DNA from 3 places in the Sanguibacter massiliensis genome. Region 2 is predicted to be linked to each of the others. Evidence: riboswitches for the same ligand, from Rfam matches in the RefSeq annotation. Region 2 holds a riboswitch; each other region holds the start of a gene.
What was found. A riboswitch is a leader RNA that binds a small molecule or an ion and turns the genes downstream of it on or off. The one in region 2 is predicted to bind thiamine pyrophosphate.
Positions count from the first base shown of each region.

Region 1 (9,358 bases), 920 kb from region 2:
ACCGCACCCTCGTGCGCCGTCGTCACACCCGTCGCAAGCGTCGTCGCGCCCTCGGCGAGCGTCGTCGCGCCCGTGCTGAGCGACGTCGCGCCGGCGCTCACCTTCTGCGTGCCGTCGCTCAGCGTCGACGCCCCGTCCGCGAGGCTCGACGCGCCCGTCTTGAGAGTCGATGCTCCCTTCGCAAGCTTCGACGTGCCGCTCGCGAGCGTGCTCGACCCGCCGCTCAGCGTCGCCGCCCCGTCCGCGAGGCGTGACGCCCCTGCGTCGAGGCGCGTCACACCGTCGGCCGCGCTGCCCGCACCCGCGCGCAGCTCGCCGAGACCCGACGCGAGCGTGCTCGCCCCGGTCGCCGCACTCTGCACGCCGTCCGCGAGCGTGTGCGCGCCGTCGGACACCGTTCCGGCCGCCGTCGTCAGCCGCAGCGCACCGTCCGACGCCGTCCCGAGACCGTCGCGCGCCTCACCGAGCCCGACGAGCACCGAGCCGACCGCCTGCGCGCCAATCTCCTCGCGCACCGCCGTCTGCACCTGCTCCATCGCGGAACGCCCGAGCGTCGTCGCGAGGAACGAGTTCGCGTCGTTGTACGTCACCGCGATGCTCGCCGCCGTCGGGTCGTCGCCCGCGACGTCCGCAATCCGCTGCGAGAAGTCCGCGGGGATCGTCACCGCGAAGTAGTAGTCACCGTCCTCGACGCCCGTCCGGGCGTCGTCGGCGTCCGTGCGCACCCAGCGCAGGTCGCCCGAGTCGGTGAGCCGCGTCGCGATCTCCGCGCCCGCCTCACGGTGCTCGCCGGAGATCGTCGCGCCCTCGTCCTGGACGACGAGCGCGACCGGCAGGTTGTCCATGCGGCCCGTCGGGTCCCAGAACGCCCACAGATACAGGGCGCCGTAGAGCAGCGGGATGAGCACGAGCGCGCCGAGCGCAAGCTTCGGCAGCGTGCCGCGGCGGAAGCGCCGCAGCTCCGTGCCTGTCGAGGTGAGGGAGATCATGCGAGGGGCTCCTCGGAGGATGGGGCGGACGGGGACGGGGCCCCGGTCCGCACGGGGGTCTCGGTGGTGCGGGCGGCCGTGCGCGCGGCCGGGGAGATGTCGCTGTCGTGCGGACCGTGGGCGTGCGGACCGCGGGCGTGCGCGGCCCGGGCCGCGGGCGAGGTCGGCCGTGCGGCCGGGGTCGCGTCCGCGTGCGGGTCCGCGTGCGCGTCCGCGTGCGGGTCCGCGTCGAGACGCGGACCCGTCGTGAGGCGCACGACGCGTGGGCGGGCGGCCCACGTCATCGCGTCGACCTCGCCGGCCGACGCGACCGACGCGATGACCGTGAGGCCCGGCGCGGGCGGGGTGGACGGCGTGGGGTCCGTCGGGTCCGTCGTCGCGGTCGTGAGCGCTGCGAGGCGGTCCCAGACGATCTGACGACGCGCCGTGTCGTGCACCTGGTCGAGGTCGTCGACGACGAGCACGTCGGGGTGCGCCACGAGCGCGACGACGATGCGCAGGAGCATCGCGTCGACCTCGTCGAGGTCGCGGACGAGAGTCCGGGCCGTCGGCACGCGGCGCGTGCCGAACACGGGCGTGGCGAGCTCGCGGAGGGTCGCGTCCGTGACGGGGGGCGTGCGTCGGTACCAGGGGGTGAGCCATGCGAGACGCTCGCGGAGCGTGTCGCCGACGGTGACGGACGGCTCGAGGTCGTCGATGCCGGCGAACCCGGCGATCGCGGTGACCTGCTGGACCGCGCGGCGGTCGCGCGGGAGGTGGTGGCCGCGGACCGTGAGCTGCACGGTCGACGGGGACGGCTTCATGCGGCCGGCGAGGGTGAGCAGGAGGCTCGTGCGACCCGAGCCCTGCGGGCCCTGGAGGACGACGAGGTCGCCGGGGGCGACGTGCATGTCGATCGGGCCGTAGACGGGGCCGTGCGGGCCGTCGAGCTGCAGCGACTTCGCGAGGATCGCGGCGCGGGGTGTGGTGTCCATGGGGTTCTCCGGCGGGTCGGGCCCGCACCATTCTTTGGACTGACTGGTCAGTCCAAAAATATGCGCACGACGAGGCGCCGCGCAATCGATCGAGGTGTACACCGCGTCACATACCGCCGCTCGGGCTCGTCGCTCCCGCCGGGCTCGTCGCTCCCGCCGGGGTCGGAGGCCCTGCCTTGGACGACGACGCCCCGCCGCCGGCCGCTCGGGGCGGTCGGTGACGGGGCGGTCGGCGAACGGGTCGTTCGGCAAACTGGGCGGCGGGTGCGCCGTCCTCAGCGAGTCAGGTCGCCGGCGTCGTCCATCTGCGCTCGGGGTTCTGGTACTTGAGGCCCCACTTCTTCCACATCGACTTCGCGTTCTTGGCGCGTGATCCCTTGCAGGAGCTTGTGTAGTAGTTGTATCGCGTCGACCCCGTGATTGCGGTCGCCATGCAGTCCGCCTGCTGCTCCTGCGGGTCCGCGGCGCCCTTCGCGAAGATCTTCTGCTCGGCCTTCTTCGACGCGTCGTACGCGGCCTCGCTCTTGCCGATCGGGCGTGCCTGGACGATGTGTGCGCACTCGTGGATCGCGGTGTGACGCAGCTGGCCGTCGTCCTGTCCGGACGCGAGCTCGATCGTCTGCGTCCACTTCCAGTCGTAGACCCAGCGCTTGCCCGTCCAGCGAGGCTTGGCATTCCAGCGCGTCCACGCCATGCCGATCGCCCAACTGTCCTTGACGCGGGGGGAGTCGATGTAGATCGGTGTCGTCGGGCAGTACTTCTTGATGTAGCTGCGCGCCTTCGCGATGTACTTCGCGTGCTTCTTCGAGTCCGACTGGAAGATCTTGAAGGACTTCGACGCGATCGTCTTGTTGTACTTGCTCTTGCCGAGCACCACGCGGTACGCGCGGTTGCCAGCCTTCGCAGGCACGCGGAGCGTCACCTTCGCGCTCGAGCCCGTTCGCGGCGCGCGCGTCGACGACACCGTCCGCCACTTCCCGGAGTCCTTCCGCTGCAGCGCGACCTTCTGGTAGCGCGGCTTCGTCACTCGGACGGTCACTGACGTGCGCTTCTTCGTCGTCTGGAGCTTGCGGTAGCTCGGCTTGCCGAGCTTGGCCGACGATGCGCCGCCGACGCTGCCCGAGCGTGCGGCCGGGGCGGAGGGCGTCTGCGCGGCGGGCGTCGAGGCGCCGGACAGCGGCGAAGCCATCGCCGGAGCCGCGACCGGCAGGCTGAGAGCGGCCGCGCACAGCGCGGCGACGAGCGAGGTCCTAGTCTTCACGGGGGCGTCCTTCATCCAGAGGTTCCGCCAGGATAGGTGCCATGCGCCGGGGGCGCTCCCGGGAGCACGGACCTGTGGACGGGGAATACCCCAGGGCTTCCCGACGCTCCCTAGGGGTGAGCACCCAGCCCGCGGCCGCCGAGCCGCTGAAGATCGACATCTGGTCCGACATCGCCTGCCCCTGGTGCTACCTGGGCAAGCACCGGCTCGCCGCCGGGCTCGAGGCCTTCGCCGCGACCGACGCCGCCGTCCCCGTCGAGATCGAGTACCACTCCTTCGAGCTCGCCCCCGACACCCCCGTGGACTTCGAGGGCTCCGAGATCGACTTCCTCGCCCACCACAAGGGCATGCCCGCTGCGCAGATCGAGCAGATGCTCGCCCAGATGACCGCGACCGCCGCCGCCGAGGGCCTCACCATGGACTTCGCTCGTCTGCGCCACACGAAGACGCTCCGCGCGCACGAGCTCCTCCACGCGGCGAAGGCCGCGGGCCGCCAGGCGGAGATGCTCGAACGCCTCTTCGAGGCGTACTTCGCGCAGGGGGAGCACGTCGCCGACGTCGACACGCTCGTGCGCCTCGCGACGGAGGTCGGCCTCGACGCCGACGAGGTGCGCGCCGCGCTCGCGGACGGCCGCCATGCGGACGCGGTCGCCGCTGACATCGAGCAGGCCCGTACCTTCGGCATCACGGGCGTGCCGTTCTACGTGGTCGATGGACGGTACGGGATCTCCGGCGCGCAGCCCGGCGAGGCGTTCGCGCAGATCCTCGGCCAGATCATCGCCGAGCGCGCGACCACCGACTGACCCTCAGGATCACGGAGGATCCATGACTGACTTCCCTGCCGCCCCGCGCGGCCACGAGAACTCGCTGATGTTCGACGGTGTCGCACCCGTCGCCGAGGCTGCATCCCGCGGTGACGCCGCGATGCTCGACGCGTTCGGCGCGCCCGCGCCCGTCCCGTCGGACGCGCCGACGCAGCTCTTCGCAGCCCCGGCGGCGCCGGGTGCGCTGGCGTCGGGCGCCTTCGCGATGCTCGGCGGCACGGGAGAGGTGTGCGGGCCTGACGGTTGCGCGTGACCGTCGGGCACGCAGCGTGACGGTCGACGCAGCGGGAGCGCCCGACGGGAAGTTGCCGCTTCAATAGTTGACGCTTCAAGTAAATGGGTGCAGACTAGGGAGCGGTCCACCCGAGGAGCACCCATGAGCACCGCAACCCCGTCCGGCCCCGCCGCGAACGACCGCCTCGCGCACGCCGCCGCCGCGAACCCGTCGGCCCTCGCCCCCGCCGACCGCCTCGCCGCCGCGACCCACATGGACGCCGTCACCCTCTACGTCCGCGACATCGACCGCATGACCGACTTCTACGCACGCGTCATCGGCCTCCAGGTCATGGAGCGTTCAGCCGTCGACGGCCGCGACGGCATCGTCACGCTCGGACGCGGCACCGTGCCGCTCGTCGTCCTCCGCGAAGCCCGCGACCTGCCCGAGCGACGCCCCGGCGAGGCCGGCCTCTTCCACACCGCCATCCTCTTCGCCGACCACGCCGGCGTCGCCGGCGCCCTCGCGCGCGTCGCCACCTACGCCCCCGAGCTCTACACGGGCGCAGGCGACCACCTCGTCTCCGAGGCCTTCTACCTCGACGACCCCGAGGGCAACGGCATCGAGCTCTACGTCGACCGCCCCCGCGACCAGTGGGAATGGACGCAGGGCCACGTGAAGATGGACACCCTCTACATCGACCCGAACGCGTTCCTCACCGAGCACCTCACCGAGACTGCGCTCGAGCGGCCCGAGGACTCCGCTGCGACCCTCGGCCACGTCCACCTGCAGGTCGGCGACGTCCCCACGGCACACCGCTTCTACGTCGACACCCTCGGCTTCGAGGCCACCGCGACGCTCGGCACGTCAGCCCTCTTCGTCTCCGCCGGCGGCTACCACCACCACATGGCCATGAACACGTGGCGGTCCATGGGCGCCGGGCCGAGGCCCGTCCAGCTCGGCCTCGGCGAGGTGTCGATCCTCGTCCCGACGCGCGACGAGATCGGCGCCCTCGCGGACCGCCTCGCGCACGGAGGCGTCGAGCACGCCGACGACGGCGCCGTCCTGCGGTTCAGCGACCCGTGGAACAACCGCATCGCGGTCGCCGTCGGCTGACCGGAGTCGCGAGCCTCAGCGCAGACGACCCGCGCTGATCCGGCGCGTCACCCGGCGCGCACCTCGGTCCGCGAGGATCTTCGCTCCGGCAGCGACCGCACCCGTGACGGCCGCGAAGATGATGATCGACGAGTTCGGCGCGTCCGTGTCGAGCGCATTGCGCGGCGCGTCCTTGCCCGTCGTGCGCTTCCACGCATAGGCGAGCGCGCGCTGCGCGATCCACGCCGTGCCCGCCGACGCGGCCAGCAGGATGACCTTCTCGAGCAGAGCTTCCTTGTTCTCGTCAGCCACGGTGTCCTCCATCGCAGGTCGGCGTGCCGAACCGTCGTCGGCACCTCACCCCACGCTAGCGTCCCAACGCCGAGCGGGCGTCCCGGCCGGTGCGCCGCTCGATAGCGGATCCGCACCAGTGACGTGCCTGGATCGGCTATCGGACCGAACGGAGCGCCGCTCGATAGCCGATCCGTACGTGCGACGCGCACGGATGGGCTATCGAGTCCTGACGAAGACGCGCGGATTGACGGCTTCCGCCCCTCCGATGGTCGGAAGCCATCAATCCGTCGGGGAAGTTCGGAGGTCGTGCACAGAGGGACGGCCCGCGGATCCTGACTATGATGGTCGGGATACGACAGGGGAGCGCTGCGGGGAGCCGTGAGCGCTGAGAGTGCGGACCACCGCAGACCCTCGAACCTGACCCGGTTAGCACCGGTGGAGGAAGTCGGGACATCTCACCACGTCGTCCACGCGGCCTGCCGTGACGGACGACGGGACCCCTCCTAGCACCACAGGAGGAACCACGTTGCACAGCACGACCAGCACCACCCGCCGCCGCCCCATGCGGCTCGCAGCGCTCGCGCTCGCCTCGGCGACGCTCCTCGCGGCCTGCGCGTCCGAGGGCCCCACCCAGGCCCCGACGACGACCCCCGGCGCGACCGCCTCGACGAGCGAGGCCCCCGCGAGCGGCCCCGTCACGCTCCTCACCCACAGCTCCTACGAGCTGAGCAAGGAGCAGATCGCCGACCTCAAGGAGAAGGGCCTCGACGTCAAGGTCGTCCAGGTCGGCGACGGCGGCACCCTCGTCAACCAGCTCATCCTCACGAAGGACGCGCCGCTCGGCGACGTCGTCTTCGGCGTCGACAACACGTTCGCGTCACGCGCGATCGACGCGGGCGTCTTCGAGGCCTACACCTCCCCGGCGCTCCCCGCAGCCGCAGTCCCGCTCAAGGTTGCGGGCGGCGACGCCGTCACGCCCGTCGACCAGGGCGACGTCTGCATCAACATCGACACGGAGTGGTTCGGCAAGAACCCGGACGTCCCCGTCCCCGCGACGCTCGACGACCTCACGAAGCCCGATTACAAGGACCTCGTCGTCCTCACCAACCCGGCGACGTCGACGCCCGGCCTCAGTTTTCTCGCCGGCACCGTCAGCCAGTACGGCGCCGACGGATACCTCGATTACTGGACGAAGCTCAAGGACAACGGCGTGCGCATCGCCGACTCCTGGTCCGACGCCTACTACACGGACTTCACGAGCCAGGGCGAGAACGGCACGCGGCCCATCGTCCTCTCGTACTCCTCGAGCCCTGCCTACACGCTCACGGACGACGGCGGCACGACGACCGCGTCGCTCCCCGCGACGTGCACGCGCCAGGTCGAGTACGCGGGCGTCCTCGCAGGTGCGAAGAACCCCGCCGGTGCGCGCGCCGTCGTCGACTACCTGCTGAGCCCCGAACTCCAGGCGACCCTCCCCGACACGGCGTACATGTACCCCGTCGACCCGGACGTCGCGCTGCCCGAGTCGTTCCAGAAGCACGGCGCCCTCGCCGAGAACCCCATCCCCGTCGACCCCGTCGCCGTCGCCCGCGACCGCGACACGTGGATCTCCGACTGGACCGACACGGTCCTGGGCTGAGACCTCATGACAGCCCTGCGTCCCGTCCCCGGTGAGGTGCGTGTCCCCCGCACGCGCCCCGCCGGCGAGTTCATCCCTCCCGACGCCGCTCCCCTGGAGCGGCGGTCGTCGACGGGATGGGCCACGGCGGGACGCAGGGCCTCGTTCGCGCTCGCGGCCGCCGTGCCGCTCGCGTTCCTCGGCCTCTTCTTCGTGTGGCCGGTCGTCGCGATGCTCGTGCGCGGCCTCACCGACGCGGCCGGCGCGCTCGACCTCGCGGGCGTCGCCGACGTCCTCGCGAAGCCGCGCACGTGGCGCGTCGTCACGACGACGATCGTCCAGGCACTTGTCGGCACGGCCGTCGCCGTCGTCCTTGGCGTGCCCGGCGCGTACGTGCTCTACCGGCGGCGGTTCCCCGGGCGCACGCTCGTGCGAGGGCTCGTCACCGTGCCGTTCGTCCTGCCGAGCGTCGTCGTCGGCGTCGCCTTCCGGGCGCTTCTCGGCCCGGGCGGGCCGCTCGGCGCCCTCGGGCTCGACGGCACGTTCACCGCGATCGTCTGCGCGCTCGTGTTCTTCAACTACGCGGTCGTCGTGCGGACCGTCGGCGGCTTCTGGTCGCGGCTCGACCCGCGCGCGGAGGAAGCGGCGCGCGCCCTCGGAGCGAGCCCCGGCCGCGTCCTGCGGACGGTGACCCTGCCCGCGCTCGTCCCCGCGATCGCGAGCGCCGCCGCGCTCGTCTTCCTCTTCTGCACGACGGCGTTCGGCGTCGTCATGGTCCTCGGCTCGCGCGAGCACGCGACGATCGAGACCGAGATCTACACGCGCACGACCCAGCTCCTCGACCTCCGCACCGCCGCCGTCCTCTCGGTCCTCCAGATGCTCGTCGTCGCGGCCGCGCTCCTCGTCTCGGCGCGCGCCCGCACCGCCCGCGAGCGCGCGCTGCCCCTCCACGCCGCGCCCCGCGACGAACGTCCCCTCACGTGGCGCTCCCGCACCGACGTCCTCGCGACGACGGTGACGGGCCTTGTCGTCGTCGGGCTCCTCGCGTGGCCCATGGCGACGCTCGTCGCACGCTCGTTCCGCACGACCGACGGCGCGTGGACGCTCGACGCGTACCGGCGGCTCGCCGAGGCCGGGCCCGGCACCGGCCTCACCGTGACCGTGTGGCAGGCGACCCTCACGTCGCTCATGACCGCGGCCGTCGCCGCGACCATCGCGGTCGTCGTCGGCGGGCTCGTGTCGTTCGTCGTCTCCCGACGCCCCCGCTCACGCGCCGGCCGACGCTCGCTCGCGGTGCTCGACGCCGTCGTCATGCTGCCCCTCGGAGTGTCCGCCGTCATCGTCGGATTCGGCCTGCTCGTCACCATGACGCGGCCCGTGCTCGGCGTCGACCTGCGCACGACCGGCTGGCTGCTGCCCGTCGCGCAGGCGCTCGTCGCCGTGCCCGTCGTCGTGCGCCTCCTTCTGCCCGTACTGCGCGCCGTCGACCCGCGCCAGCACGAGGCCGCCGCGACGCTCGGCGCACCCCCCGGACGGGTCGTGCGGACCGTCGACCTGCCCCTCGTCGCCCGGCCGCTCGGGCTCGCGATCGGCTTCGCGTTCGCGGCGTCCCTCGGCGAGTTCGGCGCCACCTCGTTCCTCGCACGGCCCGACGCGCCGACGCTCCCCGTCGTCATCGTGCGCCTCCTCGGCCGGCCCGGCACCGAGAACCTCGGCACCGCGATGGCTGCCGCGACCGTCCTCGCGCTCGTCACCGCCGCCGTCATGCTCCTCGCCGAACGGCTGCGCGGCGACACCGCAGGAGAGCTGTGACCACGGACCACCCCACGGAGACCACGATGACCACGCCAGCACCCGGCGGCCTCGCCGTGCGCGACCTCGTCGTCACCTACACGCCCGACGCGCGCGGCGCCGCACCCGTCCGCGCGGTCGACCGCGTGAGCCTCGACGTCGCGCGCGGCGAGATCCTCGCGCTCCTCGGCCCATCTGGCTGCGGGAAGTCGAGCCTCCTGCGCGCCGTCGCCGGCCTCGAACCTCTCGCCGGCGGAAGCGTCACGTGGGACGGCACCGACCTCGCACGCACACCCGT
Region 1 covers NZ_LT964979.1:1,884,787-1,894,144, reverse strand. Annotated here, with positions in the region: gene C1729_RS08860 (YhgE/Pip domain-containing protein) at 1-989, opposite strand, end outside; gene C1729_RS08855 (ATP-binding cassette domain-containing protein) at 986-1,963, opposite strand; gene C1729_RS08850 (hypothetical protein) at 2,247-3,224, opposite strand; gene C1729_RS08845 (DsbA family oxidoreductase) at 3,341-4,027, shown strand; gene C1729_RS08840 (hypothetical protein) at 4,050-4,301, shown strand; gene C1729_RS08835 (VOC family protein) at 4,425-5,378, shown strand; gene C1729_RS08830 (DUF4235 domain-containing protein) at 5,394-5,669, opposite strand; TPP riboswitch at 5,999-6,112, shown strand; gene C1729_RS08825 (thiamine ABC transporter substrate-binding protein) at 6,178-7,290, shown strand; gene C1729_RS08820 (ABC transporter permease) at 7,297-9,081, shown strand; gene C1729_RS08815 (ABC transporter ATP-binding protein) at 9,108-9,358, shown strand, end outside.
Region 1: it holds a riboswitch for thiamine pyrophosphate, as region 2 does, so the genes downstream of both, C1729_RS08825 (thiamine ABC transporter substrate-binding protein) here and C1729_RS04530 (thiamine-binding protein) in region 2, are expected to answer to the same signal.

Region 2 (9,358 bases):
TGACGTGCTCGATGGGGTTCTCGTGGTGGAGGTGCGTGAACTCGTCGCGGAGGATCGAGACCTTCGTGAGGACCTCGTCGATGGCGAACTTGTACTGGAGCATGAACGCCGTGAACTCGGTGCGGAGCTCGAACACGCGGGCGAGTGTCTCGTCGTCCGGGAGGAGCTGCGCGAGGTCGCCGTGAGGTCCGGGGAGCGCGGTCATGCCCCCAGCGTAGGGGCCGCGGCTGGGAGGAACCCGGGAGGTTCCGGGGAGCGGGTGCTCACGGCGCCGCGGGACGGTCGCTGCGCAGCCGCAGCGACGTCCCGACGGGGAAGCGCTCATGGTTGCGCGCGAGCTTGCGGCGCGCGGCGTCCATGAGGTCGACACCCGCGACGTCAGCGAGGCGGGCGGGGTAGATGACGACGTCGGCCATCTCCATGGCGACGCGCTCACGGAGCGAGTCGTCGTCCCGGACGGCGGTCCGGGACTCCTCCGAGCCGAGCCACTGGAGCTCGGCCGCGAGCTCGCCAGCCTCGCCCGTGATCGCCATGGCGAGGTTCTTGGGGCTCTGGACAGCAGGCCAGCCGCGTTCCTCGGAGAAGGCGCGGACGTCGGCCACGAGGTCGTTGAAGTCGCTCATGGAGTCAACGTAGTCACCGTACTCACGCGAGGTCCGGCCTCACCTCGAGCAGTACCTTGCCGGTCGTGCGCCGACCCTCGAGCGCCGCGTGCGCGGATGCGGCGTCCTCGAGCGGCACGGTGAGACCGATGCGGGCGCGCAACGCACCGATGCGTGCGAGGCGGAAGAGCTCGTCGGACCTCTCGAGCAGCTCGCCGCGCGTGCGCACGTGGTGCGCGAGCGTCGGCCGCGTGACGAACAGCGAACCGCCCGTGTTGAGACGTTGGAGGTCGAACGGCGGGACCTGACCGGAGGACCCGCCGAAGAGCACGAGGGTGCCGCGCACGGCGAGACAGGCGAGCGAGGCGTCGAACGTCGTCCGCCCGACGCCGTCGTAGACGGCGGCGACGCCCTCGGGCACGAGGTCGCGCACGAGGCTCGGGAGCTCGGTCGTGAGGTCGTCGAGGAGGTCGTAGCGGAGGGCCTCGGCTGCTCCGGCGTCGCGCGCGAGCGCGGCCTTCGCGTCAGAGGAGACGGTCGAGACGACGCGGCCGCCCCGCGCGACCGCGAGTTGGGTGAGGAGCAGGCCGACGCCGCCCGCACCGGCGTGGACGAGGACGTCGTGTCCTGGGCCGACGGGAAAGCTCGAGTCGACGAGGTAGTGCGCGGTGAGCCCCTGGAGGGCGAGCGCCGCAGCGGTCGGCAGGTCGATGCCGTCGGGCACCGCGAGCGTGCGGTCGGCCGGGACGACGACCTGCTCGGCGTACGAGCCGGGGGCGTCGAACCACGCGACCCTGTCGCCGACCGCGACGCCCGCGACGTCGTCGCCGAGCGCGCGCACGACTCCTGCGCCCTCGACACCGGGGACGTGGGGGAACGACTGCGGGTAGACGCCGCCGCGCCGGTAGGTGTCGATGAAGTTCACGCCGGCGACGGCGACGTCGACAAGGACCTCGCCCGGTCCGGGGACAGGGGCGGGGAGGTCGACGACCTCGAGGACGTCGGGACCGCCGGGGCGTGCTGCCTGGATCGCTCTCACCCGTCCACCCAACCACCGTCGGCCCCGGGCGGCGAGCAACGCGTCCGCGGGATGACCGACAGGTGGGACGGCTGCGCCGTCGAACGGCGGTTCGTCCCATGTCCGGATACCGTGAGGACGTCACACGCCGGGGAGCTCGGTACACCGAGCTGAGAGGGCGGATGGGCCACGTGCCCGAGCCGCCGACCCGCGAACCTGAACTGGGTCATGCCAGCGGAGGGAGCGTGGGGTCGCCCTCAGCGGTGCCCCGATCCTTGCCGTGCGCGCCCCGGGGCGACGCACGCCCCCGGACGCCACGCGCCGGGTCGTTCGTGCGCGTACGCGCACCTCCCGCGGCACGACCCTCGAACCGAGGAGTCCCCATGATCGCCGAGATCCAGGTCGCACCCCGCCCCGCGGACCCGACCGCCGTCCCCTACCCCCACGTCGACGCCGCGATCGCGGTCATCAAGGCGTCCGGCCTCGTGAGCGAGGTCGTCGCCATGGGCACGACGCTCGAAGGCACGCCCGACGAGATCTGGTCCGTCCTGCGCGCCGCGCACGAGGCCGTCCTCGCCGACGGCGCTGCGAGCGTCATCAGCCACATCAAGGTCGCGGGCGCCGCGGGCGACCGTGGCCCGCGCATCGCCGACCTCGTGACGAAGCACCGCCCGTGAGGGCACGGGCGGCCTTCCACGCCGTGTGGCCGCCCGCCCTGCTCGCCGCCGCGCTCCTGCTCGTGTGGGAGCGCGCGGCGCGCTCGGGCGTGCTGCCCGCGTTCGTCCTGCCCGCGCCGTCCGACGTCGCCACGCGCGCCGTCGAGGCCGCGCCGACGCTCGTCCCGCACGTGGCGACGACCCTCACGGAGGCCGGCCTGGGCCTCCTCGTCGGCGTCGCCGCGGGTGGCCTCCTCGCGGTCGCGACGGCCGCGTCGACGTGGCTGTCGCGCGCCGTCGGCCCCCTCGTCACCGTCACGCAGACGATCCCGTCGATCGTCCTCGCGCCGCTGCTCGTCCTGTGGATGGGCTTCGGCCTCGCACCCAAGGTCGTCGTCGTCGCGCTCACGGTGTTCTTCCCCGTGCTCGTCTCGGCGACGGCAGCGATGCGCGAGGCCGACGGTGCGCTCGCGGACATGGTCCGCGGGCTCGGCGGCGGGCGCCTGCGCACGCTCGTCGTCGTCCGCGTCCCTGCGGCCCTGCCCGGCGCGCTCGCAGGTCTGCGGGTCGCGGCGACGTACGCGATCGGCGCGGCCGTCGTCGCGGAGTACCTCGCGGCGTCGAGTGGGCTCGGCGTCGTCGTCCAGCGTGCCCGCAAGTCCTACGACGTCGAGCTCGTGCTCGTCGCGATCGCCGCGGTCTCGGTCCTCACGGCGCTCGTCTACGTCGTCGTCGACCTCGTGTGCCGCGGCGCGCTGCCGTGGCAGCGGCGCTGAGGCGCCGACCAACCCCACCGACCCCACCAGGAGAACCACATGACCACGACGAACCCTGTGCGCCGCACCCTTGCGGCCGCCCTCGCAGCCCTCGCGCTCGCGGTGCCCGCCGGCTGCGCGACCGACGCGCGCGCCGACCACGACGCGGGACTGCGACCGGTGCGCATCGTCCTCGACTGGACGCCCAACACCAACCACCTCGGCCTCTACCTCGCGCTCGAGAACGGCTGGTTCGCCGAGAAGGGTCTCGACCCGCAGATCGTCGAGCCGGGGGAGGCCTCGGGCCTCCAGCTCGTGGCGACGGGCAACGCCGACATCGTCTTCTCCGTCGCGGAGGCGCTCGTCCCGGCCCGCGAGAAGGGCGCGGACGTTGTCGCGGTTGCGACCGTCATCCGCTCGAACACGTCGAGCCTGCTCGCGCTCGGCTCCGACGGCATCACGCGGCCCAAGGACCTCGAGGGCAAGCGGTACGGCGGCTACGGCGGCCAGCTCGAGAACGCGCTCATCGACGAGCTCGTGCGCTGCGACGGCGGCGACCCCGGCAAGGTCGAGCGTGTCCCCATGGTGAGCAACGACGCGCGCTCGGACCTCGAGCAGGACTTCTACGACACGACGTGGGTGTTCGACGCGTGGGACACGATCCGCATGCGTGAGGTCGACGGTCTCGACGTCACGACGATCCCGTTCGCCGAGCACACGAGCTGCATTCCCGACTGGTACACGCCGCTCCTCGCGGTGCAGGGTGCGCGGCTCACGACGGACCGGGCCCTGCTTGACGACACGCTCGACGTGCTCGCCCGCGGCTACCGGGCGTCGATGGCCGACCCGCAGGCGGCGGCGGACGCGCTGCTCGCGCGGGCGCCCGAGCTCGACCGGGCGCTCGTCGAGCCGAGCGCCCGCTACCTCGCGGAGCACTTCGCGCCGTCCGCGGAGGAGTGGGGCCGTCAGGAGAAGGCGACGTGGGACGCGTTCGTCGCGTTCCTCGAGGACCACGACCTCGTCGCGGACGGGTTCGACACGGACGCGGCGTGGACCGATGAGCTCCTCGACTGACGTCCGCCCGGCGCGTGCCGGGGCGGCGGGTGGTGCGGGTGCGCCGCTCGTCGAGGTCCGCGGGCTCACGGTGGCGTTCGGAGGTCGCGACGTGCTCCGCGGTGTCGACCTCACCGTGGACGACGGCGAGCTCGTCGCGGTCCTCGGTGCGTCGGGCTGCGGCAAGTCGACGCTCCTGCGGGTGCTCGCGGGCCTCGAGCCGCGTGCTGCACGTGTCGTCGCGGAGGAGGTCCGGGTCCCGTGGGACGCGGGGCGGAGGGACGTCGCGTGGATGCCGCAGCACGACGCGCTGCTGCCGTGGCGTCGTGCACTCGGCAACGTCGTTCTCGGCGGCGAGGTGCGCGGCCTGCCGCGCCGCGAGCGGCGGGAGGCCGCGACGGCGCTGCTCGTGCGCTTCGGCCTCGGCGGGTCGTCGCGGGCGTGGCCGCACGAGCTCTCGGGCGGCATGCGGCAGCGGGTCGCCGTCGCCCGGACGGTGCTCGCGGGGCGTCGTCTGCTCCTGCTCGACGAGCCGTTCGGCGCGCTCGACGCGCTCACGCGTCGCCGCACGGGCGCGTGGCTCGACGTGGAGCGGCGCACAGGAGGGCTCGGTCCGACGCGGGCCGTCGTGCTTGTCACGCACGACGTCGAGGAGGCGCTCACGCTCGCGGACCGGATCGTCGTGCTCGGCGGGTCTCCTGCGGGGGTGTCGGCCGTCGTCGACGTCGCCGAGCTCGGTGAGGGGAGCGCGCGGAGGACGGTGCTCGCTGCGCTGTGACCACGCTGCGCGCACGCGGATGGGGCGGTGCGGGGTCGGCCCGGTTGCCGGGCTCATCCCGCAGGCCTAGCGTCGGGAGGGACGGGTGCGGCAGCGCCGGATCTCCCCGGACAGCGGGGCGGGGGCGGCCGCGCTCACTCATCTCGACGACGGACGAAGGAGGAGGCATGGCGACGACGAACAAGAAGCCGGCGACGAAGAAGGCTGCTGCGGCCACGGTGAAGGGTGCGGCCGACGCGGGGCCGCGCCGGACGCGCCGCGAGAACGCGGAGGCCGGGTTCCGGGCCTCGGAGAAGCTCACGGGCCATCTGCAGGAGGTGTTCGTCGACCTCGTCGAGCTGAGCCTCCAGGGCAAGCAGGTGCACTGGAACGTCGTGGGTGCCAACTTCCGTGACATGCACTTGGTCCTCGACGAGATTGTCGAGGTCGCGCGGGAGGCGAGCGACACCGTTGCGGAGCGGATGCGGGCCCTCCACGCGGTTCCGGACGGCCGGTCGGACGTGGTGGCTGCGACGACGACGCTCCCTGAGCTTCCGGGCGGTGAGGTGAGCACGTCGGACGCCGTCGATCTTGTGACGGCGGCGATCGAGGCGACGACGTCGACGGTGCGTCGGGTGCACGACGATGTCGACGAGGAGGATCCGACGAGCGCGGACATCCTCCACGGGGTCCTCGAGCAGCTCGAGCAGTACGCATGGTTCGTGAGCGCCGAGAAGCGGACGCCGCGTCACCTCTGATTCCCTCGGTTGATTCCCTCGGTGCACCGGCTGTCCGCGACACGCGGACAGCCGGTGCATGTTTATGCGTAAGCGTGTATGTTGATGCGCATGACGTTCTCAGTCGCCGTCGCCGGCGCCAGCGGATACGCCGGCGGCGAGGTCCTCCGGCTCCTCGCCGACCATCCCGAGGCCCGCATCGGCGCGCTCACCGCCCACAGCTCGGCGGGTCAGCCGCTCGGCCAGCACCAGCCGCACGTCCGCGCGCTCGCGGACCGCATCCTCGAGCCGACGACGCCCGCGACCCTCGCGGGGCACGACGTCGTCGTCCTCGCACTGCCCCACGGGGCGTCGGGCGAGATCGCAGCACAGCTCCCCGCAGAGACGCTCGTCGTCGACCTCGGAGCCGACCATCGCCTCGCCTCGGCCGAGGACTGGCAGGACTACTACGGCTCGGAGCACGCGGGCACGTGGCCGTACGGCATGCCCGAGCTCCTCACCGCGGGCGGCGGCCGCCAGCGCACCCACCTCGCCGGCGCGCGTCGCATCGCCGTCCCGGGCTGCAACGTCACGGCCGTCACCCTCGGTCTCCAGCCGGGCGTCGCCGCGGGCATCGTCGAGCCCACCGACCTCGTCGCGGTCCTCGCCAACGGCTACTCGGGCGCCGGCAAGTCGCTGCGCACGCACCTGCTCGCGTCGGAAGCTCTCGGCTCGGCCTCGCCGTACGCGGTCGGCGGCACACACCGCCACATCCCCGAGATCGCGCAGAACCTGCGCTCCGCTGGCGCCGCGGACGTGACGATCTCGTTCACCCCGACGCTCGTGCCGATGGCACGCGGCATCCTCGCGACCGCGACGGCCCGCCTCGTCGACCCTGCGCTCACCGACGCGCAGGTCCGCGCGGCCTGGGCGGACGCCTACGCGGACGAACCGTTCGTCCACCACCTGCCCGAGGGCACGTGGCCGTCGACCGCGATGACGCTCGGCGCGAACACCGCGCTCGTCCAGGTCGCAGTCGACCGCCGCGCGGGTCGCGTCGTCACCGTCACCGCGATCGACAACCTCGTCAAGGGCACCGCGGGCGCCGCCGTCCAGTCCATCAACCTCGCCCTCGGCCTCCCCGAGACCCTGGGCCTCACCGTCCAGGGAGTCGCCCCGTGAGCGTCACCTCCGCCCAGGGCTTCCGTGCCGCCGGCGTCACCGCCGGGCTCAAGGGGTCAGGTAAGCCGGACCTCGCCCTCGTCGTCAACGACGGCCCGCTCGACGTCGCGGTCGGCGTCTTCACGAGTAACCGTGTCGTCGCGGCGCCCGTCGTGTGGTCGCGCCAGGTCGTCGCGGACGGCCGCGCCCGCGCCGTCGTCCTCAACTCGGGCGGTGCCAACGCGTGCACGGGGCCCGAGGGCTTCGCGGACACGCATCGCACGGCAGAGCACGTCGCGGGCCTGCTCGACGTGTCCGCGGGCGACGTCGTCGTGTGCTCGACGGGCCTCATCGGCGAGCGCCTGCCCATGGACGTCCTTCTCGCGGGCGCCGACGCGGCCGCGTCGGGCCTGGCAACCGACGGCGGCGACGACGCGGCCATCGCGATCATGACGACGGACACGGTGCCGAAGACGGCCGTCACGACGGGGGCCGGCGGCGCGTGGACGGTCGGGGGCATGGCGAAGGGGGCGGGCATGCTCGCCCCGGGCCTCGCGACGATGCTCTGCACGATCACGACGGACGCCGTCGTCGACGCCGCCACCGCGGACGCCGCGCTGCGGGCGGCGACGGCGACGACCTTCGACCGCGTCGACTCCGACGGCTGCATGTCGACGAACGACACGGTCGTCCTCCTCGCGAGCGGCGCGTCGGGCGTCGCCGCGAGCCTCGCCGAACTCACCGAGGCGCTCACCGCGGTGTGCGCGGAGCTCGCGCGCAAGCTCGTCGCTGACGCCGAGGGGGCGAGCCACGACATCTCTGTGCGCGTCGTCGGCGCGACGAGCGAGGACGCGGCCGTCGCCGTCGCCCGCGCCGTCACGCGCTCGAACCTCTTCAAGGCTGCGATCTTCGGCAACGACCCCAACTGGGGTCGCGTCCTCGCCGCGGTCGGCACCGTCCCGGAGTCCGTCGCCCCGTTCGACGCACTGACGCTCGACGTCTCGATCAACGGCGTCCAGGTGTGCCGCGCGGGTGGCGTCGGCGAGGACCGCACGCTCGTCGACCTCGCTGCGGACCGCGAGGTCCACGTCGTCGTCGACCTCCACGCGGGTCCGGCCGAGGCGACCGTGTGGACGAACGACCTCACGCACGACTACGTCCACGAGAACAGCGCGTACTCCACCTGAGCCTGCCGCCGAACGCGCCCGCTCGCGCCCCCCGACCTGCCCGACCACACCGAGGAGCCCCTCCCGTGACCGCACCGCTCGACCTCACGCCCGCTCAGCGCGCCGAGGTGCTCGTCGAGGCGCTGCCCTGGCTGCGCGACCTCGACGGCGCGCTCGTCGTCGTCAAGTACGGCGGCAACGCGATGGTCGACGACGCCCTCAAGGCGGCGTTCGCCGAGGACATGGTCTTCCTGCGTCAGGTGGGCCTGCGCCCCGTCGTCGTCCATGGCGGCGGCCCGCAGATCTCCGCGATGCTCGGCCGGCTCGGCATCGAGTCGGAGTTCCGTGGCGGGCTGCGCGTGACGACGCCCGAGGCCATGGACGTCGTCCGCATGGTGCTCACGGGTCAGGTCTCCCGCGAGCTCGTCGGCCTCATCAACGCGCACGGCCCGTACGCGGTCGGGCTCTCGGGCGAGGACGGCGCGCTACTGCAGGCGGCGCGTCGCACGGCGACGGTCGAGGGCGACCAGGTCGACGTCGGCCTCGTCGGTGACGTCGTCGCGGTCAACCCGCAGGCGGTCCAGGACCTGCTCGACGCGGGGCGGATCCCCGTCGTCTCGACGATCGCTCCCGACGTCACGGACCCGACGCAGGTCCTCAACATCAACGCTGACACGGCTGCGGCGGCCCTCGCGGTCGCGCTCGGTGCGCGCAAGCTCATCGTCCTCACGGACGTCGAGGGTCTCTACACGTCGTGGCCGGACCGCGACTCGCTCGTCGCCGAGATCACGTCGACCGAGCTGCGGGAGCTCCTGCCGTCGCTCGCGAGCGGCATGATCCCGAAGATGGAAGCATGCCTGCGTGCGGTCGAGGGCGGGGTGTCGCGCGCGACGGTCATCGACGGGCGCGTCGCGCACTCGGTGCTCCTCGAGACGTTCACGGACGCGGGCAACGGAACCCTCGTCAAGCTCGACCCCTCGGAGGTGGTCGCATGAGCGACCTCAGCTCGACGACGACGAACCTTCCTGCGGCGGACGGAGACGCGTGGACGCGCCGGTACTCGGGCGCTGTGATGGACACGTTCGGCCCGCCGCAGCGCGTGCTCGTGCGCGGCGAGGGCGCGTACGTGTGGGACGCCGACGGTCGCCGTTATCTCGACCTGCTCGCGGGCATCGCGGTCAACGCGCTCGGTCACGGGCACCCGACGCTCACCGCGGCGGTGAGCGCACAGCTCGGGACGCTCGGTCACGTCTCGAACTTCTTCGCGACGCCCGTCCAGGTCGCGCTCGCCGAGCGGCTGCTCAACCTCGCGGGCGCCCAGGAGGGATCGCGCGTGTTCTTCGCGAACTCGGGCACGGAGGCCAACGAGGCGGCGTTGAAGATGTCGCGTCGCAACCGTCGTCCTGACGGCTCGGCGCGGCCGCGCGTGCTCGCCCTCGAGGGGGCGTTCCACGGGCGCACGATGGGCGCACTG
Region 2 covers NZ_LT964979.1:961,098-970,455, reverse strand. Annotated here, with positions in the region: gene C1729_RS04545 (GTP pyrophosphokinase) at 1-205, opposite strand, end outside; gene C1729_RS04540 (nucleotide pyrophosphohydrolase) at 264-623, opposite strand; gene C1729_RS04535 (quinone oxidoreductase family protein) at 646-1,641, opposite strand; TPP riboswitch at 1,760-1,880, shown strand; gene C1729_RS04530 (thiamine-binding protein) at 2,004-2,297, shown strand; gene C1729_RS04525 (ABC transporter permease) at 2,294-3,052, shown strand; gene C1729_RS04520 (ABC transporter substrate-binding protein) at 3,092-4,105, shown strand; gene C1729_RS04515 (ABC transporter ATP-binding protein) at 4,089-4,862, shown strand; gene C1729_RS04510 (Dps family protein) at 5,030-5,599, shown strand; gene argC (N-acetyl-gamma-glutamyl-phosphate reductase) at 5,690-6,739, shown strand; gene argJ (bifunctional glutamate N-acetyltransferase/amino-acid acetyltransferase ArgJ) at 6,736-7,905, shown strand; gene argB (acetylglutamate kinase) at 7,971-8,879, shown strand; gene C1729_RS04490 (acetylornithine transaminase) at 8,876-9,358, shown strand, end outside.

Region 3 (9,358 bases), 400 kb from region 2:
AGCCGAGTGCCCGGGTCTGTAACGCCATCGCGAGGCGTTCCCCGCGGCGCAGGCTGATGACAAGGACAGTGAATGCCGCAGCGCCCATCGCGCGGGGAGAGCTCGACATACGGAGCGTCGGCAGGTGTCCTGGCGCGGTGCGGTACGCCCGATCAGGCTGGCGGACAGCGTGCGCCTGCCGGATCGACTCCATCATGTCGGGCAGCTGGTCGAGCAGCCGGGTCGCCGCGAGCACCGCGTACGTGATGGTTCCCGGCAGCCGTGCCTGCTGATGGAGGCTCACCATGAGCCGTGCAGGGTCGGTCGACCGGACGAAGACGATCGACAGCACCCCGATGAGCATCGCGCGCGCGGCGAACGACAATCCGAGCGCAAGCCCGGCCCTGCTCACGTCGAAAGGTCCGATTGCAATCTGCGCACCGCCCGGCCTCGTGAGGACGTTGACCAGGACGATGCTCGTGCCGAACACGAGGAACGGCACCTGTGCGCGCACCAGCGTGCGGATGTCGAGCGACCTGCTCACGACGATCGCGCCGAGCGCCACCGCATAGAGCACCGCCGGTGTGACGGGGTCGGTGACGAGCAGAAGCGCGCACGACAGCGCGAGCAGCAGTGCGAACTTGACGGCCGGGTTGCGCCGTCCGAGTGCGGTCGCGCGAGGGTCGATGCGCGTGGTCGCTCCTGCGGTCGTGCTCATGGGTGTGCTCCTGTGGCTTGCAGAGCCGGCGCGACGCTGGTCGAGCGTGTCGCTCCGAGGGCCCAACCCTCGACAGTGAGTCCCGTGGCGAGACGGCGGCGCAGGAGCTCGGGGAGGCGCAAGCCGGAACTTTCCGTCGTCGCTGCGGTGAGGACCTCTGAAGGTGCACCTCGGGCGACGATGCGACCGTCAGCCATGACGAGAACCTCGTCAGCGAGCTCGGCCGCGAGCGACAGATCGTGTGTGACGACCACGATGGCTCTGCCCGCGTCTGCCATGGCGCGCAGCTCTCGCGCGACGCGTGCAGCACTCCGTCGGTCCTGCGCGAAAGTCGGCTCGTCCACGAGCAGCACGGGGTCGGGACTCATGCACGCGGAAGCAAGCGTGAGCCGCCGTTGCTGCCCGCCCGAGAGCCGGAACGGGTCGGCATCGGCGACGTGTCGGAGATCGAAGCGGTCGAGGATCGACTCGACTGACGGCCCGTCGGCGGCTCGCGTGGCCGCGCGGTGAGCGTGCGCAACCTCCTCTCGCACGGTGCGACGTAGGAACTGGTGCTCAGGATGCTGGAACACCATGCCGACACGCGGCTGGTGGCGCGCGTCGTCGCGGCGCCGGATGCGGCGCCGGGGCGAGGGCGGGCCCGGTGTGTGGGCCGGCCACGTGAGCGCGCCCTCGGCGGGGCACAGTCCAGCCAGTGCTTTGAGAAGCGTCGACTTGCCTGCGCCGTTGACGCCGAGGATCGCAGTGAGCGTTCCGGCGCGGAGATCGAGGTCGACGCCGTCGACGAGCGTGGGACGCTGCCGGACGACGGCAGCTCCGGCAGGTGCGCCGATCGCGGGTGTGGACGTTGCCTCAGCTCGCACGGTGACGCCCCGTGCACGCAGGAGCGGCGTCGACGTGCAGCGTGCGGAGGGGACGCGGCGGGCACCAGGAAGATACGGCTCGGTGAGTGCGTCAGGCATCAAGGCGAGCCGCATGTCGAGGGGCAGCCAGCACCCCAGGGCCTCGATCGCCTGCGCATGCGTCGAGAGGACGTCGGCGGTGGGCCCGTGCGCGAGCACGGAGCCCGACGCGTCGATGACGAGCGTGTCGACCGGCAAAGAGGGGAGCTCGTCAAGACGATGCTCGACGAGGAGGACCGTCGGGCCACCGTCGTTCATGACGGTCGCGACCGCCGCGCCCACCTGCTGCGCGCCGGCCGGGTCGAGCATCGCCGTCGGCTCGTCGAGCAGCAGAAGCGCCGGCTCGGCGACGAGAACGCTGGCAAGCGCGACCCGCTGCGCCTCACCGCCCGAGAGCGTGGCAGTGGGACGGTCGGCGAGGTGAGCGGCCCCGACCCGAGCGAGAGCCGCTCGAACGCGCGCCGCGATGTGCTCGGACGGGACGCCGTGGTTCTCCAGGGTGAACGCCACGTCGTCAAGGACCGTGGCGAGGCACAGCTGGTCGAGAGGGTTCTGCTGGAGGTACGCGACATGTCGCGCAAGGTCAAAGGTCGTGACCTCGCGCGGATCGGAGCCGAGCACGCGAACGTCACCCGTGACGGCCGCATCGACCGTCTGCGGCACGATCCCCGTGATGATCCGCAGGAGTGTTGACTTCCCGGAACCGGACGGGCCCAGGACAAGACACGATCGACCGGCGGCGATGCGCAGCGTGACGTCGTGCAGCGACGGTGACGACGCGGTCGGGTAGTGGACGCTCGCGCCCTGGAGAACCACGGCGGCGTTCATCGTGCGGCGCGCCCAATCGCCTGGTTGTCGAGCACACCCGTGCGGAGGAGCCCGTCGCCGAGGAGCTTGGCGGCCACCGCGGACAGCAGGATGCACGACGCGAGCGTGAACGCGAAGCGGAGGCCGAGGTACTCCTGACCGAGCCATCCCTGCCGGAACGCGTTGTACGCGAAGGTCAGAACCCCGGCGGAGACACCTGACGCGAGGAACGTCGGCCAGCCGAAACGGCGGTAGCGCGTGAGGGCGAAGGGAAGCTCGGCGGTCGCACCCTGGATGAACCCGACGAGCAGGAGCATTGGCCCGACGGGGGAGCCGAGGAACGCGACCTCGACGAGAGCCGCGAGAATCTCGACGACCACGCCGACACCCGGCTTGCGCACGATGTATACGGCGAGAGGCGCGACCATGATCCATGAGCCGGCGAGCACATTTTGGGCAAGGTCGCCGAGCGGACCCATCGCGATCTGCAGTCCGTACCACGCCTGGACGAACGCCCAGTAGAGGAACCCGAAGACGACCGCAAGGACCGCGAGCAGCACGGTCTCGTGGAGCGTGAGCCCGCGGCGGTCGCGGGGCACGAGGGTCGGGAGCGTGGCCGCGGCGTCGTCGGCCGTCGCGCCGGGCAGGTCGGTGCGGGGCGTGCTCATCGGGCCACCTCCGTCGCGGGAGCATCGGCGTCCGGGTGGTTCGTCGAGATCGTCACGTGCGTGACGACGTGCGCGACGGAGCGGCCGGCGGCGAGCCAGCCGTCGGCGACCGTGCCGAGGACGTCGGCGAGGTCGCCTGCGAGCTCGGTGACGAAGTGCCGCGACGCACGCGCGACCCCCGCGGCCTTGGCCCGCTCGATGACCGCCATGATGTGGGACATGTGGTCGGCGCCGGGGCCGTCGGCGAGCGGGTACAGCGCCCACTGGGCGGTGGCCTCGACCCCTGTGGGTGCGAGCGGGGTGAGGTCCGGGATCGCGAGGGTGGGGGCGTCGAGCCCGCACGTCAGCTCGCCCGGGCAGCCGCGGGAGAGCTGAACGTGCGCGACGACGTGCGCACCGCTCGCCGAGACCCGCGCGATGAGGTCGACGATGTAGGCGAGGACGCCCGCCTCGGCGCCACCGACGTACGTCGAGACGTCGTCGGACTCGACGACCAGACCGGGGGCGGATGCCGCGGCGGTGTCCGCGAGGGCAGTGAGCAGGATCGCGACATAGTCGTCGGACATCACGGAGACCGTGATACGTGCGCCGACCCCCAGGGCGAGCGGGTCTCGAGCCTGGGCGTCGCCGCGTGCGGACGTCGTGGACGGGGAGAGGGACATGCGTGCTCCTGTGCATCGACGCCCCCGGGGGTGGGCAAGCACGATGCACCCACTCGCGCGGCAGCGCCACGCCGCCGCGGACACGGAAATGCCCACGACGTGCCCCCGCATCCGTGCGCCCGAGAGCGCGCGGGCACGAGGACGGGAATGCTCCGCCCTGCTCCCTACGCTGGTACTGACCAGATCAGGTTCCACGGGTCTGCAGGTGGGACGGGGGTCCGGCCTGCACTCTCAGCGCTCATGCGCTCCCCGGGGGCTTGGTGAGCACACCGTAACGACGACGAGCCTCGAGGGCCAACGCGGCCGGCGCCCGTTCCACCAAGCGGACGCGGGTGCGAGTGAGGGGATCGTGAGATCCTGTGTCCCCGGCCGGCCTGGGTGCTCACCCACCGCGACCTGCCGGTCCCCGCGGGCGCCGATGTCCGGCTTACGCACGCCGACGTGCGCGACGTACACGGCGAGATGACCGCGGTAGCGGACGACCACTCGGTCTTCTCGGGCTGGCTCGACCTCGAGCTCGTCGACGTTGCCCGCAACCGTGCCTTCATGTGCGGGCCCTACCGGGTGCGGCGCCCGTCCGCGTGATCCCCGTGCGGCGCTGACGTGCTGGCGTCAGTCTCTCTCGAACCAGCGCAGCGTCGCGTCCCGGTACCAGCGCTGGTGCGTGCGCAGCCACGGTGAGGACTCGACCTCGTCGAGGTCGGCAACGCCGAGGAAGTAGCCGAGGTGCAGCGCGATGACGCCGTCGACATGTGCCGCGGGAACGTCGCGCGTCGCAGGATGCGCAGCGAGGAGCGCTCGGACGTCCACGCCGTCGGCGGCGGGTGCGATCATCGCGACGACCGCCATGAACCAGTGCGGCGCGAGCAGCCCCGCGCTCCAGTCGACGAGCCTCACGCTGCCGTCTGCCCCGAGCAGAAGGTTGTCGTCGCGGACGTCGTCATGGCTCAACGTCGTCGCGGGAGCCTCCAGCAGGACCCGACGCGCCAGTGCGCGGATCTCGGCGGTGCGAGTCGCGCCGAGGCGCGACTCCAGAAGACCTAGCTGGTCGACGAAGACACCAAGCTCGCCCACCCACGAGGGCGCATCGATGCCCGGTGGCGGAGGTGTGAGCGACGCGCCGAGCCCTACGAGGGTGTCGAGCACGCGTGCGGCATCCTTCTGCGTCCAGGGCCGCGGCGGATGGCTTGCCGCGACCGCTTCGTAGGCCGCGAGGAACCAGCCATCGGCGTCGAGCGTCCACAGCAGGGGGACCGTCGCGGGGTGCGACGGCAAGGCCGCGACAGTCGCCGCCTCGCGACGATAGGTCTGCGCCAGCCACGCCTCCTGGGCGGGACCTGCTCCCTTGAGAAAGACAGTCCGCCCGTCGTCGAGCGTCAGAACGCTTGCGAGGCCCGGGGTGAAGCCGGCGATCGCGCTCGACCCCGCGGCGACCCGGGCGTTGAGTCGACGTTCCACGGCGTCACGTGCAGCGGCGGAAACGTCCTGCCAGTGCGGACGACGCGACGTGCGGTAGGCCGGCGTGCCCGCTGTGGTACCGGGTCCAGTCATGCGGGCAAGCATCGCACGAGCGCCCCACGTGATGCCACGCCGTGGGGCGGTCTGTCCACAGGCCCACGCATGAGCGGTCACACCGAGAAGTACTTCGCCTCCGGGTGGTGGAAGACGAACGCGTCGGTCGACTGCTCGGGGTGGAGCTGGAGCTCGTCGGAGAGCTCGACGCCGACGCGCTCGGGGCGCAGCAGCTCGACGACCTTGCGACGGTCCTCCATGTCAGGGCACGCGGGGTAGCCGAGCGAGTAGCGTGCACCGCGGTACTCGAGGTCGAACATGCCGGCGACATCCGTCGGATCCTCCGCCGCGAAGCCCAGCTCCTCGCGCACACGCGAGTGCCAGAACTCCGCGAGCGCCTCCGTCATCTGCACGGACAGGCCGTGGAGCTCCATGTACTCGCGGTACTTGTTCGCCGCGAAGAGCTCCGCCGTGGCGTCGTTGACGCGCGCCCCGATCGTCACGAGCTGCACCCCGAGCACGTCGATCTCACCGGACTCGCGCGACCGCACGAAGTCCGCGAGGCACAGGTGACGGTCGCGCCGCTGCCGCGGGAACGTGAAGCGCAGCCGCTCGGTGCCGGGCTCGCCGCCCGAGCCGCCGTCGGGCCCCTCGTGGTGGAGCACGACGACGTCGTTGCCCTCGGCGACGACGGGGAAGTAGCCGTAGACAACGGTCGGCTCGAAGAGCTCCTCGGCGACGATCCGGTCGAGCCAGCCACGCAGCCGCGGCCGCCCCTCGGCCTCGACGAGCTCGTCATAGCCGGGACCGTCGCCGCGCGTCGGCTTGAGGCCCCACTGACCCATGAACGTCGCGCGCTCGTCGAGGAACCCCGCGTAGTCGGCCAGGCGGATGCCCTTGACGATGCGCGTGCCCCAGAATGGCGGCGTCGGCACCGGGTTGTCGGCGGCGACGTCGGAACGTGCGGGCAGGTCCTCCGGTTCGGTGAACGTCGGCGTGACGACCGTGTGCCGGCGCTTCTTGAGCGGGGGCAGCCCGACGGCGTCGCGTGCCTCGCCGCGCGCGATGCGCACGAGCGGCTCCATGAGCCGCAGGCCCTCGAACGCGTCCTTCGCGTAGCGGACCTCACCCTCGTAGAGGTCAGCGAGGTCGTCCTCGACGAAGACACGCGTGAGCGCCGCACCGCCGAGGATCACCGGGTACTTGCTCGCAAGCCCGCGTGAGTTGAGCTCGAGGAGGTTCTCCTTCATGACGAGCGTCGACTTCACGAGCAGCCCCGACATGCCGATGACGTCCGCGCCGTGCTCCTCGGCGGCCTCGATCATCGCGCCGATCGTCTGCTTGATGCCGATGTTGACGACCGTGTAGCCGTTGTTCGTGAGGATGATGTCGACGAGGTTCTTGCCGATGTCGTGGACGTCGCCCCGCACGGTCGCGAGGACGATCGTGCCCTTGGAGCCCGTGCCCTCGACCTTCTCCATGTGTGGCTCGAGGTACGCGACGGCTTGCTTCATCGTCTCGGCGGACTGCAGGACGAACGGCAGCTGCATCTCGCCGCGGCCGAAGAGCTCGCCGACGACCTTCATGCCCTCGAGCAGGTGGTCGTTGACGATGTCGAGGGCCTTGATCCCGGCGCCGAGCGCCTCGTCGAGGTCGTCGGTCATGCCCTTGGCCTCGCCGTCGACGATGCGCCGCGCGAGGCGCTCACCGAGCGGCAGCGCGGCGAGCTCGGCAGCCCGCTGGTCCTTGAGCGAGGCGGAGTCGACGCCCGCGAAGAGGTCGAGCAGGTGCGCGAGCGGGTCATGCGTGAGGTTGCCCTCGTCGTCGTAGCGGCGGCGGTCCCACACGAGGTCGAGCGCGGCCTCGCGCTGCTCGTCGGGGATCTTCGCGAGCGGCAGGATCTTTGCGGCGTGGACGATCGCCGAGTCGAGGCCCGCCTTGACGGCCTCGTGAAGGAACACCGAGTTGAGGACGGTGCGCGCGGCCGGGTTGAGACCGAAGGAGACGTTGGAGACGCCGAGCGTCGTGTGGACGCCCGGGTAGCGCTTCTTGAGCTCGCGGATCGCCTCGATCGTCTCGATCGCGTCCCGTCGCGTCTCCTCCTGACCCGTCGCGATCGGGAAGGTGAGAGCGTCGACGATGATGTCCTCGACGGCCATGCCCCAGCGTCCGGTGAGGTCGTCGATGAGACGGGAGGCGATTGCCACCTTGTGGTCCGCGGTGCGCGCCTGTCCCTCCTCGTCGATGGTGAGGGCGACGACGGCGGCGCCGTGCTCGCGCACGAGCGGCATGATCCGCTGGTAGCGGGACGTCGGCCCGTCGCCGTCCTCAAAGTTCACGGAGTTGACGACGGCCCGCCCGCCGACGAGCTCGAGGCCCGCCTGGAGGACCTCCGGCTCCGTCGAATCGAGGACGAGCGGCAGCGTCGACGCGCTCGCAAGGCGCGAGACGACCTCGCGCGCGTCGGCGACACCGTCACGTCCGACGTAGTCGATGCAGACGTCGAGCAGGTGCGCGCCGTCGCGGGTCTGGTCGCGCGCGATGCGCACGCACTCGTCCCACTCGCCCGCGAGCATCGCCTCGCGGAACGCCTTGGACCCGTTGGCGTTCGTGCGCTCGCCGATCGCGAGGAAGCTCGCGTCCTGGTCGAAGTCGACGTGCGTGTAGAGGCTCGCGACGCCCTGCTCGACGACGGGCGTGCGCGGCGTGAGCGGCGCACCGCCGACGGCCTCGACGACAGCGCGCAGGTGCTCGGGCGTCGTCCCGCAGCAGCCACCGACGAGCGCGAGGCCGAACTCGCCCACGAACTGCTTGTGGGCTGCGGCGAGCTCCGCGGGCGTGAGCGGGTAGACCGCACCGTGCGCGCCGATCTCCGGCAGACCCGCGTTGGGCATGCACGTCACGGGCATGGGGGAGTGCTTGGAGAGGTGGCGCAGGTGCTCGCTCATCTCGGCGGGGCCCGTCGCGCAGTTGAGGCCGATCGCGTCGACACCGAGGACGCGCAGCGTCGTGAGCGCCGCGCCGATCTCGGAGCCCATGAGCATCGTGCCCGTCGTCTCGACGGTGACCTGCGCGATGATCGGCACGTGCTGGCCGAGGCGCTCCATCGCGGCCTTCGCGCCGTTGACGGCGGACTTCGTCTGGAGGAGGTCCTGGCTCGTCTCGACGAGGATCGCGTCCGCGCCGCCGCGCACGAGCCCCTCGGCCTGGAGCGAAAACGTGTCCTTGAGGTGCGCGTACGTCGTGTGACCGAGGCTCGGCAGCTTGGTGCCGGGGCCCATCGAGCCGAGCACCCACCGCTCGCGGCCGTCGGCAGCCGTGTGCTTGTCCGCGCTGCGGCGCGCGATGACGGCGCCGGCCTCGGCGAGCTCGGTGATGCGGTCGTCGATGCCGTAGTCGGAGAGGTTCGACCAGTTGGCGCCGAACGTGTTCGTCTCGACGCAGTCGACGCCGACCTCGAAGTAGCGGTCGTGCACGGACTCGACGACGTCGGGCCGCGTGACGTTGAGGATCTCGTTGCAGCCCTCGAGGTTCTCGAAATCGTCGAGCGTGAGATCCGCTTCCTGAAGCATCGTGCCCATCGCGCCGTCGGCGACGACGACCCTCGTGGCGAGTGCGTTCTTGAACGATGCGGCGCGGGCTGTGAGCATGACGGCAGTCTAGGGAGGAGTGTCGCGTGCCGTCCGCGCTGCCCGTACCTCGGTCTCCGGCCCCGGTAATCCGCGCAGATGGTTGCTCGCAGTGACCATCAGCGCGGATTCTCGCGAGAGTGGGATCAGCCGATCGCGTGGAGGGGAACCTTGAGCGCGACGCCCGAGCCGTCGCGGCGCTCGGCGACCTCGGGCAGCGGGACGGCCTGACCGCCCGACGCGACACCGTGCGCGGGCGACGGACCCACCCACGCGTGCAGGAGCGTGTCCTCGCCCTTGAGGAAGCGGTGCGCGCGCACGCCCCCGGTCGCCCGACCCTTCGACGGATAGGCGGTGTACGGCGTGACCTTCGCGGCTCCTGCCTCGGTGCCCGGCAGCGCCGTCGACGAGCCCGACACCGTGACGACGACCGACTGCGGCCCGAGGCCCGCGGGGACGACGCCGAAGAAGCGCACCTGCT
Region 3 covers NZ_LT964979.1:560,262-569,619, forward strand. Annotated here, with positions in the region: gene C1729_RS02690 (energy-coupling factor transporter transmembrane component T family protein) at 1-697, opposite strand, end outside; gene C1729_RS02695 (ABC transporter ATP-binding protein) at 694-2,427, opposite strand; gene C1729_RS02700 (ECF transporter S component) at 2,424-3,074, opposite strand; gene C1729_RS02705 (YkoF family thiamine/hydroxymethylpyrimidine-binding protein) at 3,071-3,736, opposite strand; TPP riboswitch at 3,879-3,998, opposite strand; gene C1729_RS14490 (hypothetical protein) at 4,178-4,321, shown strand; gene C1729_RS02715 (phosphotransferase) at 4,349-5,287, opposite strand; gene metH (methionine synthase) at 5,365-8,898, opposite strand; gene C1729_RS02725 (DNA gyrase/topoisomerase IV subunit A) at 9,024-9,358, opposite strand, start outside.
Region 3: it holds a riboswitch for thiamine pyrophosphate, as region 2 does, so the genes downstream of both, C1729_RS02705 (YkoF family thiamine/hydroxymethylpyrimidine-binding protein) here and C1729_RS04530 (thiamine-binding protein) in region 2, are expected to answer to the same signal.